One region of the Pseudomonas sp. 9.3L genome, then DNA from elsewhere that is predicted to be linked to it. Evidence: predicted binding sites of a transcription regulator. Region 1 holds the regulator's gene; each other region holds the start of a gene.
What was found. The regulator FliA, encoded in region 1, starts transcription of late flagellar genes. The targets are predictions, from matches to a motif close to CTAAAGTTTNNNNNNNNNNNGCCGNTAA.
Positions count from the first base shown of each region.

Region 2: AC4LE2_RS05580 (flagellar protein MotY) is a predicted target of FliA. The motif match lies at 3,128-3,155, and genes of this name have one in related genera.
Region 3: AC4LE2_RS00955 (methyl-accepting chemotaxis protein) is a predicted target of FliA. The motif match lies at 3,889-3,916, and genes of this name have one in related genera.
Region 4: AC4LE2_RS20510 (methyl-accepting chemotaxis protein) is a predicted target of FliA. The motif match lies at 2,388-2,415, and genes of this name have one in related genera.

Region 1 is NZ_JBZUBK010000001.1:2,917,448-2,923,163, reverse strand. It holds gene flhF (flagellar biosynthesis GTPase FlhF) at 1-342, shown strand, start outside; gene fleN (flagellar synthesis regulator FleN) at 510-1,343, shown strand; gene fliA (RNA polymerase sigma factor FliA) at 1,340-2,089, shown strand; gene AC4LE2_RS13345 (chemotaxis response regulator CheY) at 2,259-2,633, shown strand; gene AC4LE2_RS13340 (protein phosphatase CheZ) at 2,650-3,438, shown strand; gene AC4LE2_RS13335 (chemotaxis protein CheA) at 3,516-5,699, shown strand.
Region 2 is NZ_JBZUBK010000001.1:1,221,718-1,227,433, forward strand. It holds gene grxD (Grx4 family monothiol glutaredoxin) at 1-142, shown strand, start outside; gene bfr (bacterioferritin) at 263-742, opposite strand; gene AC4LE2_RS05565 (bacterioferritin-associated ferredoxin) at 905-1,123, opposite strand; gene rnt (ribonuclease T) at 1,248-1,922, opposite strand; gene pyrC (dihydroorotase) at 1,919-2,965, opposite strand; gene AC4LE2_RS05580 (flagellar protein MotY) at 3,190-4,212, shown strand; gene AC4LE2_RS05585 (argininosuccinate synthase) at 4,339-5,556, shown strand; gene AC4LE2_RS05590 (hypothetical protein) at 5,598-5,716, opposite strand, start outside.
Region 3 is NZ_JBZUBK010000001.1:215,532-221,247, reverse strand. It holds gene AC4LE2_RS00970 (T6SS effector BTH_I2691 family protein) at 1-1,805, shown strand, start outside; gene AC4LE2_RS00965 (hypothetical protein) at 1,868-2,461, shown strand; gene AC4LE2_RS00960 (IS30 family transposase) at 2,483-3,499, shown strand; gene AC4LE2_RS00955 (methyl-accepting chemotaxis protein) at 4,122-5,716, shown strand, end outside.
Region 4 is NZ_JBZUBK010000001.1:4,416,588-4,422,303, forward strand. It holds gene hglS (2-oxoadipate dioxygenase/decarboxylase HglS) at 1-306, shown strand, start outside; gene AC4LE2_RS20510 (methyl-accepting chemotaxis protein) at 311-2,296, opposite strand; gene AC4LE2_RS20515 (LysR substrate-binding domain-containing protein) at 2,441-3,361, opposite strand; gene AC4LE2_RS20520 (NorM family multidrug efflux MATE transporter) at 3,484-4,884, shown strand; gene AC4LE2_RS20525 (putative bifunctional diguanylate cyclase/phosphodiesterase) at 4,917-5,716, opposite strand, start outside.

The sequences.
Region 1 (5,716 bases):
ATTCGGGCGCGCAATTACCTGGTGCTCGCCACAACCAGCCAGAAGCAGGTATTGACTGCGGCCTACCACAGTTACAAGCGTTGCGGCCTTGCAGGCTGTATCCTCACCAAACTCGATGAAACCGCGAGCCTGGGTGAAGTACTAAGCCTTGCGATCAGTCATGAATTGCCAGTGGCCTACCTGACTGACGGCCCACGTATCCCGGACGATCTGCACCTGCCTCGTCGGCACCAGTTGGTTAGCCGCGCGGTAAGTGTACAAATGCAGGAAGAGCCCAGCGAAGAGGCCATGGCCGATATGTTCGCCGACCTGTATCACAGCCCCAACAAGCGTGTGGGCTGAGGGCATGAAGACACATGAATGCATGCGCAAGTGGTTGCGCGACAGCGCGCCCCGACAGGGCGTGTTGCATGGCTTGAAACCTACCTGCACCGCACGCAGCGCAGGCTTGCCCAACAGGCAAGCCGGCCGTGGTGTAGCCAGCGTCTCAGTGACAGGGTAAAGAACGAATGGGCAGCATGCATCCCGTACAGGTGATTGCGGTGACCGGCGGCAAAGGTGGCGTCGGCAAGACAAACGTGTCAGTGAACCTCTCACTGGCACTGGCCGAACTCGGCCGGCGCGTGATGCTGATGGACGCCGACCTTGGCCTGGCCAATGTGGACGTATTACTGGGGCTTACTCCCAAGCGCACCTTGGCCGACGTAATAGAAGGCCGGTGTGAGCTGCGCGACGTACTGTTGCAGGGCCCAGGTGGCATCCGCATCATTCCCGCAGCGTCAGGCACCCAGACCATGGTCCACTTGACCACGGCTCAGCACGCCGGGCTGATCCAAGCCTTCAGTGAAGTCGGCGATAACCTGGACGTGCTGGTGATCGACACCGCCGCCGGGATCGGTGATTCAGTGGTGAGCTTCGTGCGCGCAGCCCAGGAGGTACTCTTGGTGGTATGCGACGAGCCCACCTCGATTACCGATGCCTACGCCTTGATCAAGCTGTTGAACCGCGATTACGGCATGAACCGCTTCAGGGTGCTGGCCAACATGGCCCAAAGCCCCCAAGAGGGGCGCAACCTGTTTGCCAAGCTTACTAAGGTGACCGACCGTTTTCTGGACGTCGCCCTCCAATATGTGGGTGCGGTGCCGTACGACGAGACCGTGCGTAAGGCCGTACAAAAGCAGCGTGCTGTGTACGAAGCGTTCCCACGCTCCAAATGCGCCCTGGCCTTCAAGGCCATCGCCCAGAAGGTGGATACCTGGCCGCTTCCCGCAAACCCGCGGGGGCACCTGGAATTCTTCGTCGAACGGTTGGTACAGCAAACCAGTGCGGGGCCTGTCTCATGAGCGCCAGTGGATACCGGATGTACAACAATGCTTCTCGGCAGTCGCAGCAGCATGAACTGATCGAGCGTTATGCACCCTTGGTCAAGCGCATCGCCTATCACTTGCTGGCGCGGTTGCCAGCCAGTGTGCAGGTCGAAGATTTGATCCAGGCCGGCATGATCGGGCTATTGGAAGTGGCCAACAAATACGACGCCAGCAAGGGGGCCAGTTTCGAGACCTATGCAGGCATTCGTATCCGTGGCGCGATGCTCGACGAAGTGCGCAAAGGCGACTGGGCACCTCGCTCAGTGCACCGTAATACCCGTACCGTCAGCGAGGCCATTCGAAGAATTGAAGCGCGAACGGGTCGCGACGCTAAAGATCATGAAGTTGCTGCCGAACTTAACATGAAGATCGACGAGTACTACTCGATTCTCAACGATACGTTGGGAAGCCGGTTGTTCAGCTTCGACGATCTGTTGCAGGACGGTGATCACGAGGGGCTTCACGAAGACGGCGCCAGTGGGAGTGGTGAGCCCGCCCGAGGCTTGGAAGACGAGCGCTTCCAATCGGCCTTGGCGGACGCCATCGCTAATTTGCCAGAGCGTGAGCGGTTGGTGCTGGCGCTGTATTACGACGAAGAACTCAACCTCAAGGAAATCGGTGAGGTGTTGGGGGTAAGTGAGTCTCGGGTCAGTCAGCTTCATAGCCAATGTGCGGCGCGTTTACGCAGTCGTCTTGGCGAATGGCGGGCCGCCGCGCGATAAGCCCTGCCGTAACAGCAGGGCTTGCCCGCGATAGCGTGCTTCTCATGCAGCGGCCGGTCGCAGGCAATGTATGCGGTTATGGGTTTATCGCACACCTAATGAATTCGATTGACTGCGCACCCCGGAGTGGGCGTGTTTGAGACTGCTGGAGGTCTACTTGGACAAGAACATGAAAATCCTCATCGTTGATGATTTCTCGACGATGAGGCGGATCATTAAGAACCTGCTACGCGACTTGGGCTTTACCAATACCTCCGAAGCCGACGACGGCGTCACGGCATTGCCGATGCTGCAAAGCGGCTCGTTCGACTTTCTGGTGACGGACTGGAACATGCCCGGCATGACCGGCATCGAGCTGCTGCGCCAGGTGCGCGCCGATGACCGTCTCAAGCACCTGCCGGTGTTAATGGTAACGGCCGAAGCCAAGCGTGAACAAATCATCGAAGCGGCTCAGGCCGGCGTCAATGGCTACGTAGTCAAGCCTTTCACCGCTCAGGTGCTCAAAGAGAAGATTGAAAAAATCTTCGAACGCGTGAACAGCTGAGCTGCCAGGGGGCGCTATGGAGTCCAGTAAACTGCCGTTGGGTGACTTTGAATCCACCCTGAAAACCCATGCCCGCCAGCTGGTCGAAAGCCTTGAAAAGGGGCAATTCGGCGAAGCGGTAGGGTTGATCCATGAGTTAAACCAGACGCGTGATCGCGGGCTGTATCAGGAAGTGGGCAAGCTCACTCGCGAATTGCACAGCGCTATCGTTAATTTTCAGATTGACCCTCGCTCGCCTCGGGCCGAAGAAATGTCGGGGATCACCGATGCTACCGAGCGCCTTGATTACGTGGTACGGCTGACGGAAAACGCCGCCAACCGCACCATGGACCTGGTCGAGCAGAGCACGCCCGTGGTCCACGATCTGGGCGAAGAGGCCAAGGCGCTGCGCACGGACTGGCAGCGCTTCATGCGCCGGGAAGTCCAGGCCGATGAGTTCCGTGAGCTCGTCAAGCGCATGGACACCTTCCTGGCGCGCAGCGAAACCGACGCCGACGTGCTGTCCACCCACCTCAACGACATCTTGCTCGCCCAGGATTTCCAGGACCTCACAGGCCAGGTAATCAAGCGCGTAACCTCGTTGGTGACCGAGGTAGAAGCGAACCTGCTCAAACTGGTGCTGATGGCCAGCCAGGTAGACCGCTTTGCAGGTATCCATCACGACGAAGAAAGCCTGCGCCAAGAAAAAAATCCTGAAAAAGACCCGTCCCGGGGTGAAGGTCCGCAGATTCATGCCGATAAGCGTGAAGACGTCGTATCCGGTCAGGACGATGTGGACGACTTGCTCTCCAGCTTAGGTTTCTAAGCGGTTGCGGTCGTCGGACAGGCGCCTTCGCGCTATCCGGGCCGCACGCCATTTTCAGCATTCCAGGGAGCAACCAAATGAGCTTCGGCGCCGATGAAGAGATCCTCCAGGACTTCCTGGTTGAGGCCGGCGAGATCCTCGAGCAGCTATCTGAACAGTTAGTCGAGCTGGAAAGCCGACCCGACGACGCAAACCTGCTCAATGCGATTTTTCGTGGTTTTCATACTGTCAAAGGCGGCGCCGGCTTTCTCCAGCTCAATGAGCTGGTGGAGTGCTGTCACATCGCCGAAAACGTGTTCGACATCCTGCGTAAGGGCGAACGCCGAGTAGACTCCGAGCTGATGGACGTAGTGCTCGAAGCGCTGGACACGGTCAATAGCATGTTTGGTGAGGTTCGCGAGCGTGCCCCGCTGACCCCTGCCACCCCCCAATTACTCGCGGCGTTGGCCCGACTGGCCGAGCCGGCAGGCGCGCAGCCGGCGGTCGCAGCCCCTGCACCCGCCGTGGTGGCTGCGCCGATGCCCGGCACCGGTTTCGATGCCCTTATGAGCAGCCTGGACGACGAACACACCCACGCCGCCAGCGACGACATTACCGACTCCGAATTCGAATCCCTGCTCGACCAACTCCATGGCAAAGGGCAGTTTGCCGCGGATACCGTGGCAGCAGCGCCTGCGGCCCCTGCTCCAGCAGTTGGCAGCGATGAAATCACCGACGCTGAATTCGAATCGCTGCTGGACCAGTTGCACGGCAAAGGCAGCTTCGCCGCTGACAACCTGGCCGGTACACCTGCACCGGCGCCCGCGCCACCTGTGGCAGTGCCCGCAGCGGGCGGTGGCGACCTGATTACCGACACTGAATTTGAAGACCTGCTTGACCAGCTTCATGGCAAGGGCAAGTTCGCGGCGGATGCCACCGCAGCCCAGGCGCCTGCTGCTCCTGCGCAGGTAGCCCCAGCGCCCAAAGCTGTCGCGCCGGGCGTCGCCGCGCCGGGCGCCGCCGCGCCGGCCGTTCCTGTGCCCGCACCGGCTGCTGCTGCCGCGCCGGCTGCCGCCCGTGCACCTTCGGGGGAAAAACCCGTCGTCAACGAGGCTGAAACCACCGTACGGGTCGACACCGCTCGGCTGGATGAAATCATGAACATGGTGGGCGAGCTGGTACTGGTGCGTAACCGCTTGGTGCGCCTGGGCCTGAACAGCAGCGATGAAGCCATGTCCAAGGCCGTCTCCAACCTGGACGTCGTCACCGCTGACCTGCAAACGTCGGTGATGAAGACCCGGATGCAGCCTATCAAGAAAGTCTTTGGCCGCTTCCCCCGTCTGGTACGCGACCTGGCACGCCAGCTCAAGAAAGAAATCACCCTGGAGCTGGTGGGCGAAGAAACCGACCTGGACAAGAACCTGGTCGAAGCCTTGGCCGACCCCTTGGTCCACTTGGTGCGCAACGCTGTGGACCACGGCGTAGAAATGCCGGACGAGCGTGAAGCGGCCGACAAGCCGCGCTCTGGCAAGGTCGTGCTGTCTGCCGAGCAGGAAGGCGACCACATTCTGTTGTCCATCTCCGACGACGGCAAGGGCATGGACCCTGCCGTGTTGCGCGCCAAAGCGGTAGAGAAGGGCGTGATGGACAAAGACGCCGCTGATCGGCTGTCTGAGACCGACTGTTACAACCTGATCTTTGCCCCTGGGTTCTCGACCAAGACCGAAATCTCGGACGTGTCCGGGCGCGGCGTGGGCATGGATGTGGTGAAAACCAAGATCTCCCAGCTCAACGGCTCGATCAACATCTACTCGGCCAAGGGTCAGGGCTCGAAGATTGTCATCAAGGTCCCGCTGACCCTGGCGATCATGCCTACCTTGATGGTGATGCTGGGCAACCAGGCCTTTGCCTTCCCCCTGGTCAGCGTGAACGAGATTTTCCACCTCGACCTGTCTCGCACCAACGTGGTGGATGGTCAGGAAGTGGTCATCGTGCGCGACAAAGCCTTGCCGCTGTTCTACCTCAAGCGCTGGCTGGTGCCAGGTGCCCAAGACAGCGAGCAGCGCGAGGGCCACGTAGTGATTCTGTCGGTAGGCACCCAGCGCATAGGGTTCGTGGTGGACCAACTGGTAGGGCAGGAAGAGGTGGTCATCAAACCGCTGGGCAAGATGCTTCAGGGCACGCCTGGTATGTCAGGCGCTACCATTACGGGTGACGGCCGCATTGCGCTGATTCTCGATGTGCCTAGCATGCTCAAGCGTTACGCCGCCCGGCGTATCTGATACCACCCGCCGCCAGC
Region 2 (5,716 bases), 1.7 Mb from region 1:
GACGTTCCCGCAACTGTGGGTAGGCGGCGAGCTGGTAGGCGGCAGCGACATCGTTGCCGAGATGGCCGCTAACGGTGAGTTGCAAACCCTGGTGAAAGACGCGGTAACAGCTAAGGCTACCCAAGGCGAAGCCAGCGCCTGAGGTATTGTATTAAGGCCGCCACCGTACTCGATTAGGGGCACGGCGGCCGGTCGCCCCGGCAAAAAAAATCCGAAACCTGAAAAGGCTTCGGATTTTTTATATCAGGCTGTGCTACCTGCCTCAGGCGTCTTCTTCGCCCATCCCGGACTGAAGATAGTTCTCGCTACCGATTTTGTCGATCAGGCCAAGCTGGGTTTCCAGCCAGTCGATATGCTCTTCCTTGGACTCAAGTATGTCTTCGAGCAGGTCACGGCTACCGTAATCACCTACAGTCTCGCAGTGCGCGATTGCAGCACGCCAGTCGTTAACACCCTTCTGCTCCAGCTTCAGGTCGCACTCAAGCATTTCACGGGTATGCTCGCCGATCAGCAGCTTACCCAGCTCCTGAACATTGGGAATGCCTTCCAGAAACAGAATGCGCTTGATGAGCTTGTCGGCGTGTTTCATGGCGTCGATGGATTCATCGTACTCATGCTTGCCGAGCTTGTTCAGCCCCCAGTCTTCGTACATGCGCGCATGAAGGAAATACTGGTTGATGGCGATCAACTCGTTGCCAAGTACGCGATTCAAATGCTGTATGACGCTAACGTCACCTTTCATGGTTTAGGCCTGTGCAAGCTGCGAGTGCCAGAAAGTGTGCGGGAGCGAAAACGCCCTGTCAAACAGCGATTTTGAGTAGAAACTGCTGCGAATCTGAACCGTAATGGTTCAAGTTTGCGTTGCTGCGTGGATAAAAAAACGAATCGCACGCAATCAGCTGATCTAGGCGGCCGTGAACTCGACCGTGAAGGGTATGGCGCTGTGAGCGGTTTGGAGCTCAGCCAGGGTGTCGCGTACCACTTCTTTTGCCAGGCAGGCGCATTTACCACACTGAGTGGCCACGCCGGTGGCGTTCCGGACATCACGGTAGCTGCAGCAGCCGTCGAGGATGGCTTCGCGTATTTGGCCGTCGGTTACACCTTGGCAGAGGCAAACATACATATCGCTGGCACCTTCGCTGTAAGGCTGGGAATGCCGAGATACTAATGTTAATGAGAATGCGTGTCAAAACGCACAGGGCCCCGGCAACGTTGGGGCGATGAAAGGTCGCCCCTATCAGCTTCTATCAGTTGTCGAAGTCGCGCCAGCCACCCATTGCCTTCCACCGGTTGACGATGCCGCAGAACAGCTCTGCGGTTTTTTCGGTGTCGTAGCGTGCCGAGTGGGCTTCTCTCCCATCAAAGTCGATGTCCGCACTCTGGCAGGCTTTGGCCAGCACGGTTTGGCCATAGGCAAGGCCTGCCAGCGTTGCTGTATCGAAGCTGGAGAAGGGATGGAACGGATTGCGCTTGAGGTCGTTGCGGGCCACTGCTGCGTTGAGGAAGCCCAGGTCAAAGCTACTGTTATGGCCGACCAAAATCGCACGCTTGCAGCCGTTAGCCTTCAGCGCTTTGCGTACACCCCTGAAAATGTCTGTGAGGGCGCTTTCTTCGCTCACGGCCATGCGCAGAGGGTGGTCGAGTTTGATACCGGTGAACTCCAGGGCGGCGGCTTCGATATTCGCCCCCACAAAAGGCTCTACCCGGAAGAACCAGGTGTGCTCGGGAAACACAAAACCCTTGTCATCCATGCCGATGGTAGTCGCGGCGATTTCCAGCAATGCGTCGGTTGCGCTGTTAAACCCACCGGTTTCTACGTCCACTACTACCGGCAAGTAGCCCCGGAAGCGTGCTGCCATAGGATGGCGGCTTGCTGCAGGTGATGCCCCGTCGAGTTCGTCGTCAAAATGGTCGTCGCTCACGCTTGTGCCTCCACAACCCGCCACTGCAAGGCTTCGCCTGCCCGCAACGGGATGACCTCATTTTCGCCAAAAGCCAGCGCCGAGGGCGCCGTCCAGCGTTCTCGAACCAGCGTGATGTGCGCTGTGTTGGCGGGCAGCCCATAGAAGCGGGGGCCGTGCAGGCTGGCAAACCCTTCAAGGCGGTGAAGCGCGCCTGCCTGGTCAAAGGCCTCTGCGTACAGCTCGATCGCGGCGTAGGCGGTGTAGCAGCCCGCGCAACCGCAGGCGATCTCCTTGGCACCGCGCGCATGGGGCGCCGAATCGGTTCCCAGAAAGAACTTGTCGTTGCCACTGATGGCCGCTTCGATCAATGCCTGCTGATGCGTATTGCGCTTGAGAATCGGCAGGCAGTAGAAATGTGGGCGTATGCCACCCACCAACATGTGGTTGCGGTTGTACAACAGGTGATGGGCGGTGATGGTAGCGCCTACCTGGCTTCCGGCGCCTTTGACGAAGGCCACGGCATCAGCGGTGGTGATGTGCTCGAACACTACTTTTAGCGTAGGGAAGCGGTCGACGATGCGCGTCATGTGCTCGTCTATGAACGCTTTTTCCCGGTCGAATACGTCTACTTGTGCATGGGTCACTTCACCATGCACCAGGAGCGGCATGCCCTCTTCAGCCATGGTTTCGAGCACCGGGAACAGGTTGTCCACGGAGGTGACGCCCGAATCGGAGTTGGTCGTGGCGCCAGCGGGGTACAGCTTGGCAGCATACACGTAGCCAGTGGCTCGCGCGGCGCGAATGTCGTCGGGCCGGGTACGGTCGGTGAGGTACAGCACCATCAAAGGGTCGAAAGGGTTGCCCGCGGGGCGCGCATCAAGGATGCGCTCACGGTAGGCGCCGGCGTGTTCGGCAGTGCGCACGGGTGGCACCAGGTTGGGCATGATGATCGCACGGGCAAAGGTACGAGCGACGTCCGCAACGGTTTGGGTCAGGGCGGCGCCGTCGCGGAGGTGGACATGCCAGTCGTCTGGGCGTATCAGGGTAAGGCGGTCGGACATGGAGGTTACCAGGCGGGTAGAACTCAGGGAGTGCCAGCAGCGTAGCGGCGGCCTGGTGAACACCCGCCCGTGAAGGGCCAGCGCCTTCGCCGGGCGACCTGCCCACTGCCTGTGGACGGCTCGGGCGAATCCTACCGGAAAAGCCCGCTGGCGGCATCCGCTATCAAGTTTGCAGCGCCATGACCGATACCCCTTGGGTAAGCTGTTATCTTTCGGAGTGTGCCGTGGGCCATCGCTACCTTGCCTGTTTATCCTTGCTCGTTTGCAGCTTCGCTGCGGCGCCGGCGATGGCATTCACGTTTCAGACCCGCCTGGAAAACGTGGAGTGGAAAGTCGAAGGCGATGCCTTTGAATGCCGCCTGACGCAACCTGTTGCGGAATTCGGCGAGGGTCAATTCGTACGCCGCGCGGGTGAGAAGGCCGTGTTTCGCCTCAGCGCGGGCGGCACTGCCTTGGGCACAGGCAGCGCCAGCCTGCTAGCCGCGGCAGCACCCTGGCAGCCCGGGCGAGGCGATATCAACCTGGGCGCGGTGCGCCTGACCGGCGGCCCTGTCGTACTGACTTCCAGTCAGGGTCAGGCCAGTGGCTTGATCAATGGGCTGATGGAAGGTCGCAGTACAGTAATACGTGCGGTAGGAAGCGATAGCGGTCGGCCGATGGAGGTACGCTTATTGCCGGTGAAATTCAGCAAGGCATGGAGTGATTACCAGGCGTGTACGGCCAAATTGCTGCCTGTAAGCTTCGATCAGGTACGCATGACCCAAGTGGGCTTTCCAGGCACCGGCGTAGACCTCGACGCCGCAGGCAAGGCCCGGCTCGATACCCTGCTGGCCTACCTCAAGGCAGACCCTAGCGTTAATCACATCGAATTGGACGGGCATTCAGACAACAGTGGCAACCGCCTCACTAACCGTGAGCTATCGCGCCGTCGCGCGTTGTCAGTGGCCGATTACCTCAAGGCACAAGGTATACCTGAAGAGCACATTGAGCTCCGTTTTCACGGTGAGCAATACCCGTTGGTGGCTAACAACTCGCCCGCTAATCGCGCACGTAACCGTCGCGTGAATATCCAGTTGGACAAGCGCCCGGTTACCGATCCTGTGCAATTGACAGCACCCGCGCCAGGCCCCGCTCCCGCTGCAGCGCCCGCATCCGCCAGTGCACCGGCCAACCCGATTACGCCAATGCCTGCAACCGGTGCGCCCGCCGTGCAGCCTTTGCCCACTAAGGCTCCTGGAAAGGGTTAACTGCCCGGCAGACGGTGCCTTTGTCGCAATTTGTCGCTTTGCCAACCGTTGCTGTCGCGGTGCTGTAAATTCATACCGGTCGGCGGTAGAATCAGCCGCTTTAGGCAAAACCGGTGGAGTGATGGCATGGCGGACGTAAAAAAGGTCGTTCTGGCGTATTCCGGCGGCCTGGACACCTCGGTGATCCTCAAGTGGCTGCAGGACACGTATAACTGTGAAGTGGTGACATTCACCGCCGACCTCGGCCAGGGTGAGGAAGTCGAGCCAGCGCGTGCCAAGGCCCAGGCCATGGGCGTGAAGGAGGTGTACATCGACGACCTTCGCGAAGAGTTCGTGCGCGATTTCGTGTTCCCGATGTTCCGCGCCAATACCGTGTATGAAGGGGAGTACCTACTGGGTACCTCCATTGCCCGCCCTTTGATCGCAAAGCGGCTGATCGAGATCGCCAACGAAACCGGCGCTGATGCGATCAGCCACGGTGCCACGGGCAAGGGTAACGATCAAGTGCGGTTCGAGTTGGGCGCTTATGCGCTCAAGCCGGGCGTCAAGGTCATCGCGCCTTGGCGCGAGTGGGACCTGCTTTCTCGCGAAAAGCTCATGGATTACGCTGAACAACACGCGATCCCTATCGAGCGTCACGGCAAGAAGAAGTCGCCTTACTCGATGGATGCAAACCTGTTGCATATTTCCTACGAAGGCGGCGTGCTCGAAGACACCTGGACCGAGCATGAAGAAGATATGTGGCGTTGGACGGTGTCTCCGGAAGCCGCACCTAATACCCCGACTTACCTGGAGCTGACATACCGCAACGGCGACATCGTGGCGCTGGATGGTGTTGAGAAAACCCCTGCCACGGTATTGGCAGACCTCAACCGTATCGGCGGGGAGAACGGTATCGGCCGTTTGGATATCGTCGAAAACCGCTACGTAGGGATGAAATCCCGCGGTTGCTACGAAACCCCCGGTGGTACCATCATGCTCAAGGCCCACCGCGCCATTGAGTCCATCACACTGGATCGCGAAGTCGCACACCTCAAAGACGAGTTGATGCCGCGTTACGCCAGCTTGATCTATACCGGCTACTGGTGGAGCCCGGAGCGGCTCATGCTGCAACAGATGATCGATGCATCTCAGGCCCACGTGAATGGTGTGGTGCGGCTGAAGCTCTATAAGGGCAACGTGATCGTCGTAGGGCGCAAGTCTGACGATTCGCTGTTCGACGCGACGATTGCTACCTTTGAAGAAGATGGCGGAGCCTACAACCAGGCAGATGCCGCAGGCTTTATCAAGCTCAACGCATTGCGCATGCGCATCGCCGCCAACAAAGGCCGCCACCTGGGCTGAGCCCTTAGGAAAAACCGCGGCGCGGCCGCGGTTTTTTTCACCTAGGCGGGCAAGATCAGCACTACAGCCGGTGATTCCTTGGCATAGGGCTGTGTCATGGTGTCTTCAGCCCAAGCCTGCACTTGTGGCCGTAGGTCACGCCATTCATCCTCATTTGCAT
Region 3 (5,716 bases), 2.7 Mb from region 1:
AGGTGGCCAACGGCCTGGCGAAAACCGCCTGGCATGGGTTGGTCAGCCTCTATGTGGGTACCCTGACTGCCGAGACCGCACTGATACAGGCGGTCACCCACGCCCTGATCTCCAAGGAGCTGTCCAGCGGTACTCAGCTGATCTTCAATGGTAATTACGCAGGCGAATTCCAAGCGTGGCTGCTTGAGCTCAGGGGCCTGCAACACCAGGTCAACGACCTTAACGCGCTGCTGCAGCGGCCCGCCCCGGCCCACGACCACCACGCCGCGCGCATCCGGCTGTTCCGGTTGAACGAGCGCCTCAATACCCTTTTCCTGCAGCGCCCGCTTCAGGTCACCGCCAAGGTCACCGGTCACACTCAGGTGAATGCATCGATAACAGACCTCAACGGCTGGTTGAGCGACATGGGCCAGGCCGAAGCGCGCGCTCAGGTAAAGGGTGCGGACCGCGTCTCGCCCGCGCAACACCTCAAATACTGGTTCAACCTGGACTTGGGCACGGCACTGCCCTCCCTGGTCGTGGCGCTGAACCTGTGGAACCTCCACCACACCGCACAAAGTGCCGCCAACGACGGCAGATTTACTGCAGATGAGCTGCGCACGCTGGGCGCCAACAGCGCCTATGCCGCTAACGCCCTGGCTGCGTTATGGGTGGCGCCTGCGTGGAGTCGAGCGGGTGGGATGGTGATGGAATTCACTGGTGAAGCACTGAAGGTGACACAGGCGGGGTATACGAAGTGGCTGGGCCATGCCAATCGCCTGGCTGGGGCAGGAGATAATCTTAAAGCGGCCACCGCAAACGAATTTGCAGCGATTTCAAAAGGGTTGATCATACGCACCGCTACATGGGCTGCGCTGGGAGCGGTTGCGGCATGGTTGGAGGCTTGGCAGTTACGGACGGATATTGATAAGGCTAGTAGCGGCGTCGAAAATGGGCTGTTGTGGACTAAGTTTGGTGTAGTGGTAGCAATGGGGGCGGTGGCTTTTGGGCAGATGGGCGGAGCACTCCTCGGCGCCTGGTTCCCCTTCAGTTGGTTAATGTCCACACCGGTGGCAATCATCATCGCTGTCCTGGGCATTGCCTACCTTTGGATTACAAAAGAAGCCTACCGCTACAAGCGCGAAGGGCTGCGGCTATGGCTCTACCGGTGTGAGTGGGGCCGTGGCGCCATTGCCGAATGGCAGGGTAAATACGGCCATGCCAAGCAGATGCAGGCCCTGATGCACATCCTCAACCGCCCCAGCGTACTGGCCAAAACGCTGAGGCTGGCCTGGGAACATACCTACCCTACCTCCCAAGGCGTGTGGGTGCAGGTGCTGCTACCAAACAGGCTGGCCGGTAACACTGTCACGCTGAGGCCTGCCCTCGGCCGTCAGCATGTGTTGGTGCCGGACCAACTGGAAAACCAACGCTGGGAGGTGACCGAACAGTTCCTCCAGGGCCACTGGGTAGACCCCGACCTGCTCGGTAAGCTGCCTGACATTCCTGGGCCAACTACTCGGCAAACAGACTTCCCGTACAGCGAGAAACACGAGCACCGCCTCTGGCAGGTGTGGTTAGCGACCACCCTGCCCTCACCGGTTCTTGAGCTTGAAATCCTGTACCCCCTGGAAACCCACCAGGATGAACGCCGTTTGCGCTACCTATTCCGCCTGGAGTCTTTGACGGGCACTAAAGAAGCCGACCGCCTAAACACCGCCTTCAGCGCAGAGCCTGCGGATACGGGAGACATCATGCTATTGAACACAGGGTACCGAGAAAGGGTTAAAGCCCTGACGCTCAGCGTGCCGGTGCAGTCTAAATGAGTGTGCTTATGTTTAACTTCAGAAGACCCATCGTCCTCCCGCCTCGCCTTACCTGGAAGTACATGCGTGAGCCTGAGCTTCTTGCCTGGACGCTAAAGGCGAGAAATTACAGCACCTTTGTAGCCAATATAGGATTTTCAATAATAGCTGCAGTTTATTTCGTCATAGCGCTGATTCTTTATTCGGTGTACGAATCCATGGGGGAGCCGTGGCGAACGCTCTGCAGTTTGACCTTCTTTTCAATCTTTACCTTGATGGTATGGAGCGGGTTAGGCCAAACCACAAACATCGCCTACCGATTTACAAAAACAGGCTGGGAATACTGCGAATGGAAAGATACACCTAAATGGCATTTGACTCTGGTGAAATGGGCTACAGGGTTCATAGTTGTGGTCTCCCTGTATTTGGTCAGCATTGACCCAGGCTTTATGCTCGGCGCACTCATCGGCCCAGGTGGCATGGCGATAGTTTATCTGTCCATGGCCAATTCGCAGGAATATCAGCAGCTTCAGACCCAGTATAACCACCTTACCTATAAGTGGGGACAGGCCACGCAGCTAGCCATTGTTGTGAACAGAGAAGCGGTGAACATAAAGCATGGAGTTTGGTGCAAAAATATATTCTGGATAGCGGCAAAAACTGAGTGCAACACCTGACCTTTCCGGTACGGTATGCCTATGTCCTATCAAGAGCTCAACATCGAAGAACGCGTGACCATCCAAATAGGCACTCTTCAGGGCCTGAGCCTGAGGGCCATTGCCAGGATGCTCGACCGAAGCCCTTCGACCATCAGCCGCGAAGTGCGCCGCAACAGTCTGACCGCTCATCGCTATTCAGCCAGCCAAGCCCAGCAACACATGCGCTCTCGCCGCCAGGTCTGCCGCCCTGCGCTAAAGCTGGTCCCAGGCAGCGACCTGTTCGATCTTGTGGTCTATCTGTTGCGACAACGCTTTTCCCCACAGCAAATTGCAGGCAAGCTCAGGTCCATGGAATTTCCTAACTTTGAAGACACCTTCGTCTGTCGCGAGACCATCTACAACGCCATCTATGCGCTGCCAGTGGGCGAGCTTCGCAAGGAACTGATCATCTGCCTTCGCCAAGGCAACACCACCAGGCGCCCACGGTCTGGCGGTGTTGACCGGCGCGGTCAAATCCCTGATCTGGTCAGCATTCACGTACGACCGCCAGAGGTAGAGGATCGGCAAATGCCGGGCCATTGGGAAGGCGATCTCATAAAGGGCAAGGCCAATGCATCGGCTGTCGGGACCCTGGTGGAGCGAAGTACAGGCTATCTGATGCTGGTCAGGATGAACGATGCGACGGCCACCTCGGCTGTTGAGGGCTTTAGTGCGGCATTGAATCGTATGCCACTGGCGGCGCGTAAAACGCTGACGTATGACAGGGGTCGTGAAATGGCGCGGCACGCTGAAATCACCCAGCGCACTGGCGTGGCGATCTACTTCTGCGACCCGCACAGCCCTTGGCAGCGGGGCAGCAACGAAAACATTAACGGATTGATCCGCCAGTATTTGCCTAAGGGAGCCGATCTGTCAGGTGTAAGTCAGGAGCAACTGGATGCCATTGCGTACCAGTTGAACATCCGTCCGCGTCAGCGATTTGATTACAAATGCCCCATTGAAATGATGACGGCTATGATGGCTAAGCATCACCAGCCCCCCTCCTTAACTCAATAGCTGTGTTGCACTCAGCCTTGGCAACCGCCCTGCAAACAGGGTGAAAAGGAAGCAGTTGCACACTTCATTCGCTCTCACCTCTCTCCAGACGTTCCCTTCGTCAGGGCAAGAGTCAATAACATAATGTTCATCCAGGAAGGCGAGCCCATCTAACAAAAAGCCGAAGCGGGATTAGCTCAACCTGTTAATAGCTCAGGCTTGCCAACGGCAGAAGATCAAACCTTTCGTCATCGGCGTAGCCGGGATGCGGTTGGGCTCTTGATAACCACGCGGGGAGATGCATCGCTACCAAGCCATTAGCTTCCGCCCCAAGGCGCTCCTGCAAGTACCCTTGACATAGAGCCTTCCAAAAGCCTTCCTACTAAAAGTCTACAAGCCGACGGGGGGCGTTAAAGTTTATTGAGCGCCCGCCGCTATCCTCCTACACCGTGTATTTCCTGTTCTTCACCTACAGCCCTTCTGGAAACTGCACTCAGCCAGATAAATAAGGACGATAATCATGAGTATGGTGCCACGCTTTTTTGTAGACCTTTCCATAAGTAAAAAGCTAGCGGCTGGCTTTGGAATTCTGCTTCTGCTAACGGTTGTAACTACCGGGATTGGTCTCAAAAGTACCAACCTCATGATAAAAAGCGCTGATGACTTATACAGCGTAAGCCAAATCGAATCTGCGTTACTTGAAGCGCAAATCATCCGCGAGCAGTTCATCGCTCAGGGTGACAGAGCAGACGCCGAGCGGCTTCAGGGCATGATAACCGGGCTCAATCAGCAGATTGTGAAAGGGCTCGAGACGCTGCCTCAACGGCAGCATGACGAACTCATTAACATACAAACCGCCGGTCAGCGCTATGAAACGGCGCTCACCGCCTTGGTCACTGCGCAAGCCAATCGCGATCAGGCACGCGCCGGCCTGGTCGCCTCTGGCAATAACGCATTCAAAGCCTTCGACACGCTTCAGCAGCAGCTCTACCAAGAGGCTTACAACACGCTGGATACTCAGCAACTTCAATTGATTGAGCGGGTGAGTAAAACGTATCAGCAGTTACTGCATATTCGGTATTTGGTGCGCGGATATATCTTCGAACAGAATGACAAATCCCTGAGTGCTGCGTCTCAGGCATTGGACGGCGTGGTCGCTGACCTCCAAAAACTCATCGCGGACACCCCCACAGACCAACGCCAGCCTCTTGTTGCAGCGGATCAATTCCTGGGGCAATACAAAGCGGCATTCGTGTCCTTCACTAAAGGCATCCAGGCCAGCCAGGCAGCGGCCACGGCCATGTCTGAGCAAGGCCTGTTGATGAAGGAGGCCAGCCACCGAATTCAGCAGAGCCAGGTTGCCATCCGGAACCATGACGAACACAGCGCCAAGGCGCAGATGCTCAGCGGCCTGATTGTAGCGCTGGTGCTAGCGGTGCTTGCGGCCTGGCTGATTACCCGGCAAATCGTTGCGCCTTTGACCGCAGTGGTAAGGGCATCGAACAGGATCGCCAACGGTGACCTCAGCGAAGACATCGTGACCGACCGTGCAGACGAACTGGGGCAGCTTCAAAGCAGCACCCAGGCCATGGTCAAAAGCCTGCGCGGGTTGATCAGCCACATCGGCTCGGGCGCTTTGCAAATCAATGAGGTGTCGAGGCAGCTGTTACAGATTACCGACACGGCAAACGTCGGTATTGCCCAGCAGCGCACCGAAACCGATCAAGTGGCGACCGCCATGAATGAAATGACGGCCACCGTGCAAGAGGTGGCCGCCAATGCCGCGCAAGCGTCGAATGCCGCCGAAGCGGCTGACCAGCAGGCGCAAGAGGGTGATCGCAAGGTAAACCAAGCCATCACTGAGATGGATCGCCTGTCTGCCCAGATGATTCTCTCGTCAGAGGCGGTTCAGCAGTTGCAACACGAGAGTGATCAGATTGGTAGCGTGCTGGATGTCATCAAGTCGGTGGCTGAGCAAACCAATTTACTGGCCTTGAACGCTGCCATTGAAGCCGCTCGCGCGGGTGAAGCGGGGCGAGGTTTTGCCGTGGTTGCCGACGAAGTGCGCGGCTTGGCGCAGCGTACGCAGCAGTCCACCACTGAAATCGAAACCCTGATTACCAAGCTCAAGGACGGCGTGAACAAGGTGACAGCCTTGACTAAGAACAGCCGGGACCTCACCGCCAATACCCTGGTGCTGGGTAACGATGCCGGTGCTGCGTTGAAACACATCACCAC
Region 4 (5,716 bases), 1.5 Mb from region 1:
TACCGGCCCACGGCCCAAGGCCTGGCCCGAGGCGGCCAGGATCGTACGCTGGATGCCTTAGTGGCGGCCGGCGATGTGGCCTGTGAGCCAATCGTGTACGAAGATTTTTTACCGGTGAGTGCTGCGGGGATCTTCCAATCCAACTTGGGCGATCAGGCGCGCAGCGACTACGGGAGCAATGCCAACCGCGAACAGTTCGAGCACGCCTTGGGGCGGCCAGTGATCGACGAGATGGCCCTGTACGCCCTTACCCAACAGCGCTCTTTGGACACGTGCGCCGCGCTGTTGGGTGTTGAACGGAGCTAAGCCCTCAGCCCCGCACGCGGAAGCGATCTACTTCACGGTTCAGGTCGGCGGCCAGGGTTTCGAGGTCGCGTGCGGTCACCGCAAGGTTGGACACCACTTCGCGTTGCTCGCTGTTGGCGGAGGCAATGCTCTGCAGGTTGCTGCTCAACAGGGTCGCCGTTTCGCTCTGCTCCTGGGTCGCGGTAGAGATAGCGGCAAATTGCTGACCCGCCATGCGGCTTTGCTCATCGATACGGGAAAGTGCATCAGCCACACGTGCATTACGCGCCAGCCCTTCCTGCATCAGCGTGTTGCCCTGCTCCATGGTCTGGATCGCCTGGCCGGTTTGCTGCTGGATGCTGGCAATCATTGACGAGATTTCGTCTGTGGCCTGACGCGTGCGCGAGGCCAGGCTGCGCACCTCATCGGCAACCACCGCGAACCCACGGCCTTGCTCACCGGCCCTGGCTGCTTCAATGGCCGCGTTCAGCGCCAGCAGATTGGTCTGCTCGGCAATGGACGTGATCACGCCTACGATGCCGCCGATTTCCTGCGAGCGCTGGCCCAGCGTATCGATCACCTTGGCGGTATCGCTAAGGGCACCGGCAATTTGCTCCAGGGAGGATGAAGCCTGCTCCATCGAGGTACGGCCAGTACGGGTGTGCTCGGCGTTCTGTTGGGCAACGCGCTCGGTTTCGCTCATGTTGTCGGCAATGTTCAGGGAGGTGGCGCTGAACTCCTCTACGGCACCGGCCATGCTGGTGATTTCGCCGCTTTGGTGTTCCATGCCGTCGTAAGCGCCCGAGGACAGCCCGGACAGCGCCTGGGCGCGGTCACTCACCTGCCCGGCCGCTGTACGAATATGACGCACCATGGTGGCCAAGGCATCGCCCATCTGGTTGAAGCTGCGTGCCAATTGGGCAATTTCATCGTTACCGGCGACTACCAAGCGCGCTTCCAGATCACCGGCGCCCAACGCTTCGGCCTGGCGTACCAAATCACCCAACGGCTTGAGCCGACGGCGTAGCAGTACCATGGCCGCGACGACTGCCAGGACCGTTGCCAGCAAGCTACCTAATACCAGCTTGGTGCCCACATTCCAGGTGACTTCGCGCAGCTCTTCGAGTGGCATGGTCGCTACGACATTCCAGGGGCCCTGTGCGAACGGTACGGCTACGGAGTAGTACTCGCTCTCACCATCGCTCCAGAAACGGCCTTTCTTGTTGTCGGCGCTTTCATCAGGAATAGCCTTGGCTGCGACATCCAGGTGCTTCACGCCTGCCGGAGGCACCAGCCACTGATGTTGAGCGTCCAGTAAGGCCAGGGAGCCGCTGGCGCCGATGCGGAACTGCGCCAGGTTCGTGAACTGTGTCTTTTGCGCGTCGGTGTAATCGAAGCCTACGAACAACACGGCAATCACTTTGCCGCCGGCATCACGCACCGGGGTGTATTGGGTCATGAAGTTGCGCCCAAACAGCGCGGCCGCCCCCACATAGTTTTGCCCTGCCAGCAGGCGCTGGTAAGCCGGGCTGGCATGGTCGAGCTGAGTGCCGATGGCGCGACTGCCGTCCTGCTTGGTGACCGACGTGCTGATGCGTACGAAGTCATCGCCACTGCGTACGAAGACGGTGGCAACCCCTGCGGTCATTTTACGGAAGTCATCCACCTCGCTCAGGTTGTTGTTCAGTACCTCATCGCCCAGCCACAGGCCAGGAGTTGAGGTGCCGGAGATGGTCACCGGTGCCTCTGGATGCACGCTCAGCCCTTCAGCGAAACGGGACTCGAACAACCCGCTCAGGCGCTGCGTGCTTTCACGCAGGGTGCTATGGAAGGTATCGAGTTGATCAGACAACAACCGCGCTTCGCTGGCCATGTGCTGCTCACGGGTCGTGAGGTTGGCCTGGTCAAGGGAGCGCAGGGCAAACGCCGTACTCCCGCTGATAACCACGACCAGTACAAAGGCTATTGCAATGCCAAGCTGCTTGGCGATTAAAGCGCGGGGTTGAGTCATGCTAGCTCCAGACGTATACCGAACGCGCCAGCTTCAAACCTCCGGCGCGTATTAAAAGAACTGGATCCTGGCTATCGGATCCCTGTCCAAGAGTTCGGCGGCAACGGCTTTTACTTGAGCAAGGCGCCAGGTTATTTCACCCCGCTAGCGCAAAAGCGTAACCGCCGGCAGTTGCATCGTGGCCGCTTCGGTTCGCAGGAAGTCACTGAGCCTGTGGATACGTTCGTTGCCAGGTCGCGTACTGGGCCATACCAGATAGTAGCTCTCCCCACTGGCAACCGCTGTGGGCCACGGCAAGCTCAAGCGGCCCGCCGCGACATCTTCGGCCACCATCAACAGGTCGCCGATGGATACTCCATAGCCTCGCGCCGCAGCGATCATGCCTAACTCAAGGGTGTCGAACACTTGGCCGCCGCTGAGCGCAATGTGCCCATCCAAGCCCATGTGGCGCAGCCAACTGCGCCAATCACGGCGGTCGGGGGTGGGGTGAAGCAGCTCGGCGCGCGCCAGCCGGTTGGCATCCCAAGGCGCCTGGCTGCCCAGCTCCGGGCCGCCGACTGGGATCAGCAACTCATCGAACAGCCAGGTGGCTTCCCAGTCTTGTGGAAAATTACCGTTGCTCAGCAGCACGGCGCAGTCAAAGGGCTCCAGGTTGAAATCCACCGCATCCACGTCCATCCAAGCGCTGGTGAGCTGCACCTCGTTGCCACTCTGCAAATGACGGAAACGGCTGAGCCGCGCCAACAGCCAGCGCATGGTCAGGGTGGAGGGTGCTTTCATCCTCAGAATGCCATCCTCCGCCGCCAAGGCAGCGCAAGCTTGCTCCAGCGACGAAAACCCTTCCCGGATACCCGGCAGAATCAACCGCGCCGACTCGCTTAACGCAAGGCTACGGCCCGCGCGCAGAAACAGCCGGCAACCAAAATAGTCTTCCAGCGTGCGTATGTGACGGCTGACCGCGCTTTGAGTAATGGACAACTCTTCTGCGGCGCGGGTGAAAGAGCAATGCCGCGCCGCCGCTTCGAAGGCGCGCAAGGCATAGAGCGGTGGCAGTCGACGCGCCATGGATACCAAACCCCGTAACGAACAGGAAACAGCATGAGTAAAACTCATGCCAGTGATCGCTATTATCCTTTTGTTGAAGGACGGTTCAAGGCGCAGAATCGCGGTTTCGACTCATACTTGTCCTGCCCATGCCTTTAACTGCCCGCTCCGAAATCAATGCCCTGCTGCGCTTGGCCGGGCCGCTGGTCGCCTCGCAATTGGCCCACATGCTGATGATCCTTACCGACACCGTGATGATGGTACGCCTCGGCCCCGAGGCGCTGGCCGGGGGCAGTTTGGGTGCTGCCAGCTACTCGTTCGTGTCCATCTTCTGCATCGGCGTGATTGCCGCGGTGGGCACATTGGTTTCCATCCGCCATGGCGCCGCCGACACGGCGGGCGTGACCCGGCTCACTCAGGCAGGGTTATGGCTGGCCTGGGGGCTGGCACTGGTTGGCGGTCTGTTGTTGTGGAACCTACCGCCCCTACTGGTGCGCTTGGGCCAAACCCCGGAAAACGTCGCCGCAGCCAGTGAATTCCTGAAGGTACTGGCCTTTGCTCTGCCCGGCTCGCTCAGTTTCATGGCGCTTAGAGGGTTTACCAGTGCAGTGGGCAATGCCACGCCAGTGATGGTCATCAGCGTAGGCGCTACCCTGCTCAACCTGGTGCTGAACCTGGCCCTGATCGACGGCTGGCTTGGGCTGCCGTCGTTGGGGCTGGCGGGTATCGGGTTGGTCACCGCCACCGTGGCCACCTTGATGGGGTTGACCCTGGCCTATTACCTCAACCATCAGCAAAGTTTTGCAGCGTATCCGTTTCTGACGGGGCTTATGCGGCCATGCACCACGTCACTCAGAGAGCTGTGGCGCCTGGGCCTGCCGATCGGCGGCACCTATGCAGTAGAAGTGGGGCTGTTTGCCTTCGCGGCACTGTGCATGGGCAACATGGGGCAAACCCCACTGGGCGCTCATCAGATTGCCGTGCAGATCATCTCGGTGGCGTTCATGGTGCCCGCCGGATTGTCCTATGCCGTCACCTTGCGTATTGGCCGCCACTACGGCGCCGGCCACGTAGGCCAAGTGCTCAAGGCTGGGCGGATCGGTATTGGCTTCAGCGCAGCCATTATGTTGAGCTTTTCACTGGTGTTATGGCTGGTACCCGAACGCTTGATAGGCCTCTTCATCGAGGGGCAGGACCCTGCCTTCGCCGATATTTTCGCCTTGGCCCTGCGTCTGCTCGCGGTAGCGGCGTGGTTTGAGCTGTTCGATGGCGTGCAAACCGTAGCCATGGGCGCCATCCGGGGCTTAAAAGACGCGCGCCTGACCTTCCTGGTGGGCTTGGCCTGTTACTGGGTGATAGGCGCGCCTGCTGCGTGGCTGCTGGGGTTTGAGCTCAACCAGGGCGCGGTCGGGGTGTGGTGGGGCCTGGCGCTTGGTCTGGCATGCGCGGCCATTAGCCTCACGGTCGCGTTCGAGATAAAAATGAAGCGCTTGAGCCCACCTATCAGCACAACTCATGCCGTAAACCTGGAGGCGCAGGGGTAGCGATCAATCGGCGGCGTTGGCAGGTAGGCGCCTTAGGCCAGGCTGCGCTGGGCATTGGCCCGTTGCTGGGCTTGCAAGTACATCAGCAGCAAGGGCAACGGTAAGGGGCGGCTGATTAAAAACCCTTGTACCTGGCTACAGCCGTAGGCTTGCAGCTCGCTCAGTTGCTGCTTGGTTTCCACGCCCTCTGCCACCACTTGCAGGCCAAGGTTGTGGGCCAGGTTGACCATGGCTTTCACCAATTGCCGGCTTTCTGCACGCGCATCCATGTTGGCCACGAAACTGCGGTCGATCTTCAGCAGGGCGATGGGTAAGTTGCTCAGGTGTACGAACGATGAAAACCCTGTGCCAAAATCATCCAGAGAGAAGCGCACCCCCAACCGCCCCAAGGCGTCCATCGTATGACGCACCTGATCGTTGCGGCGCATCACCGCTGTTTCAGTCAGCTCGAACTCCAGCCAACTGGCGTCGATGGCTCGCTCGGTAATCAACCGCTTGAGCGTGCTGAGCAGTTGGCTGTCTTGAAATTGCCGGAAGGACAGGTTCACGGCCATATGCAGCGGAGCTATGCCGGCCTGCAACAAATGCTGCATGTCTTCCAGGGCGCGTGACAACACCCAATAGCCCAGCGGCACGATAAGCCCGCTTTGTTCGGCTAGCGGGATGAATTCACTGGGCGGCAGCAACCCGCGTTCACTGTGCCGCCAGCGCACCAGTGCCTCTAGCCCAACGATCTGCTGCCCTTGTAAATCCAGGCGTGGCTGGTAATGCAGTTCAAACTCATCACGACGCAGGGCTCGGCGCAGCTCCCCTTCCAAATCGGCCACGCTAC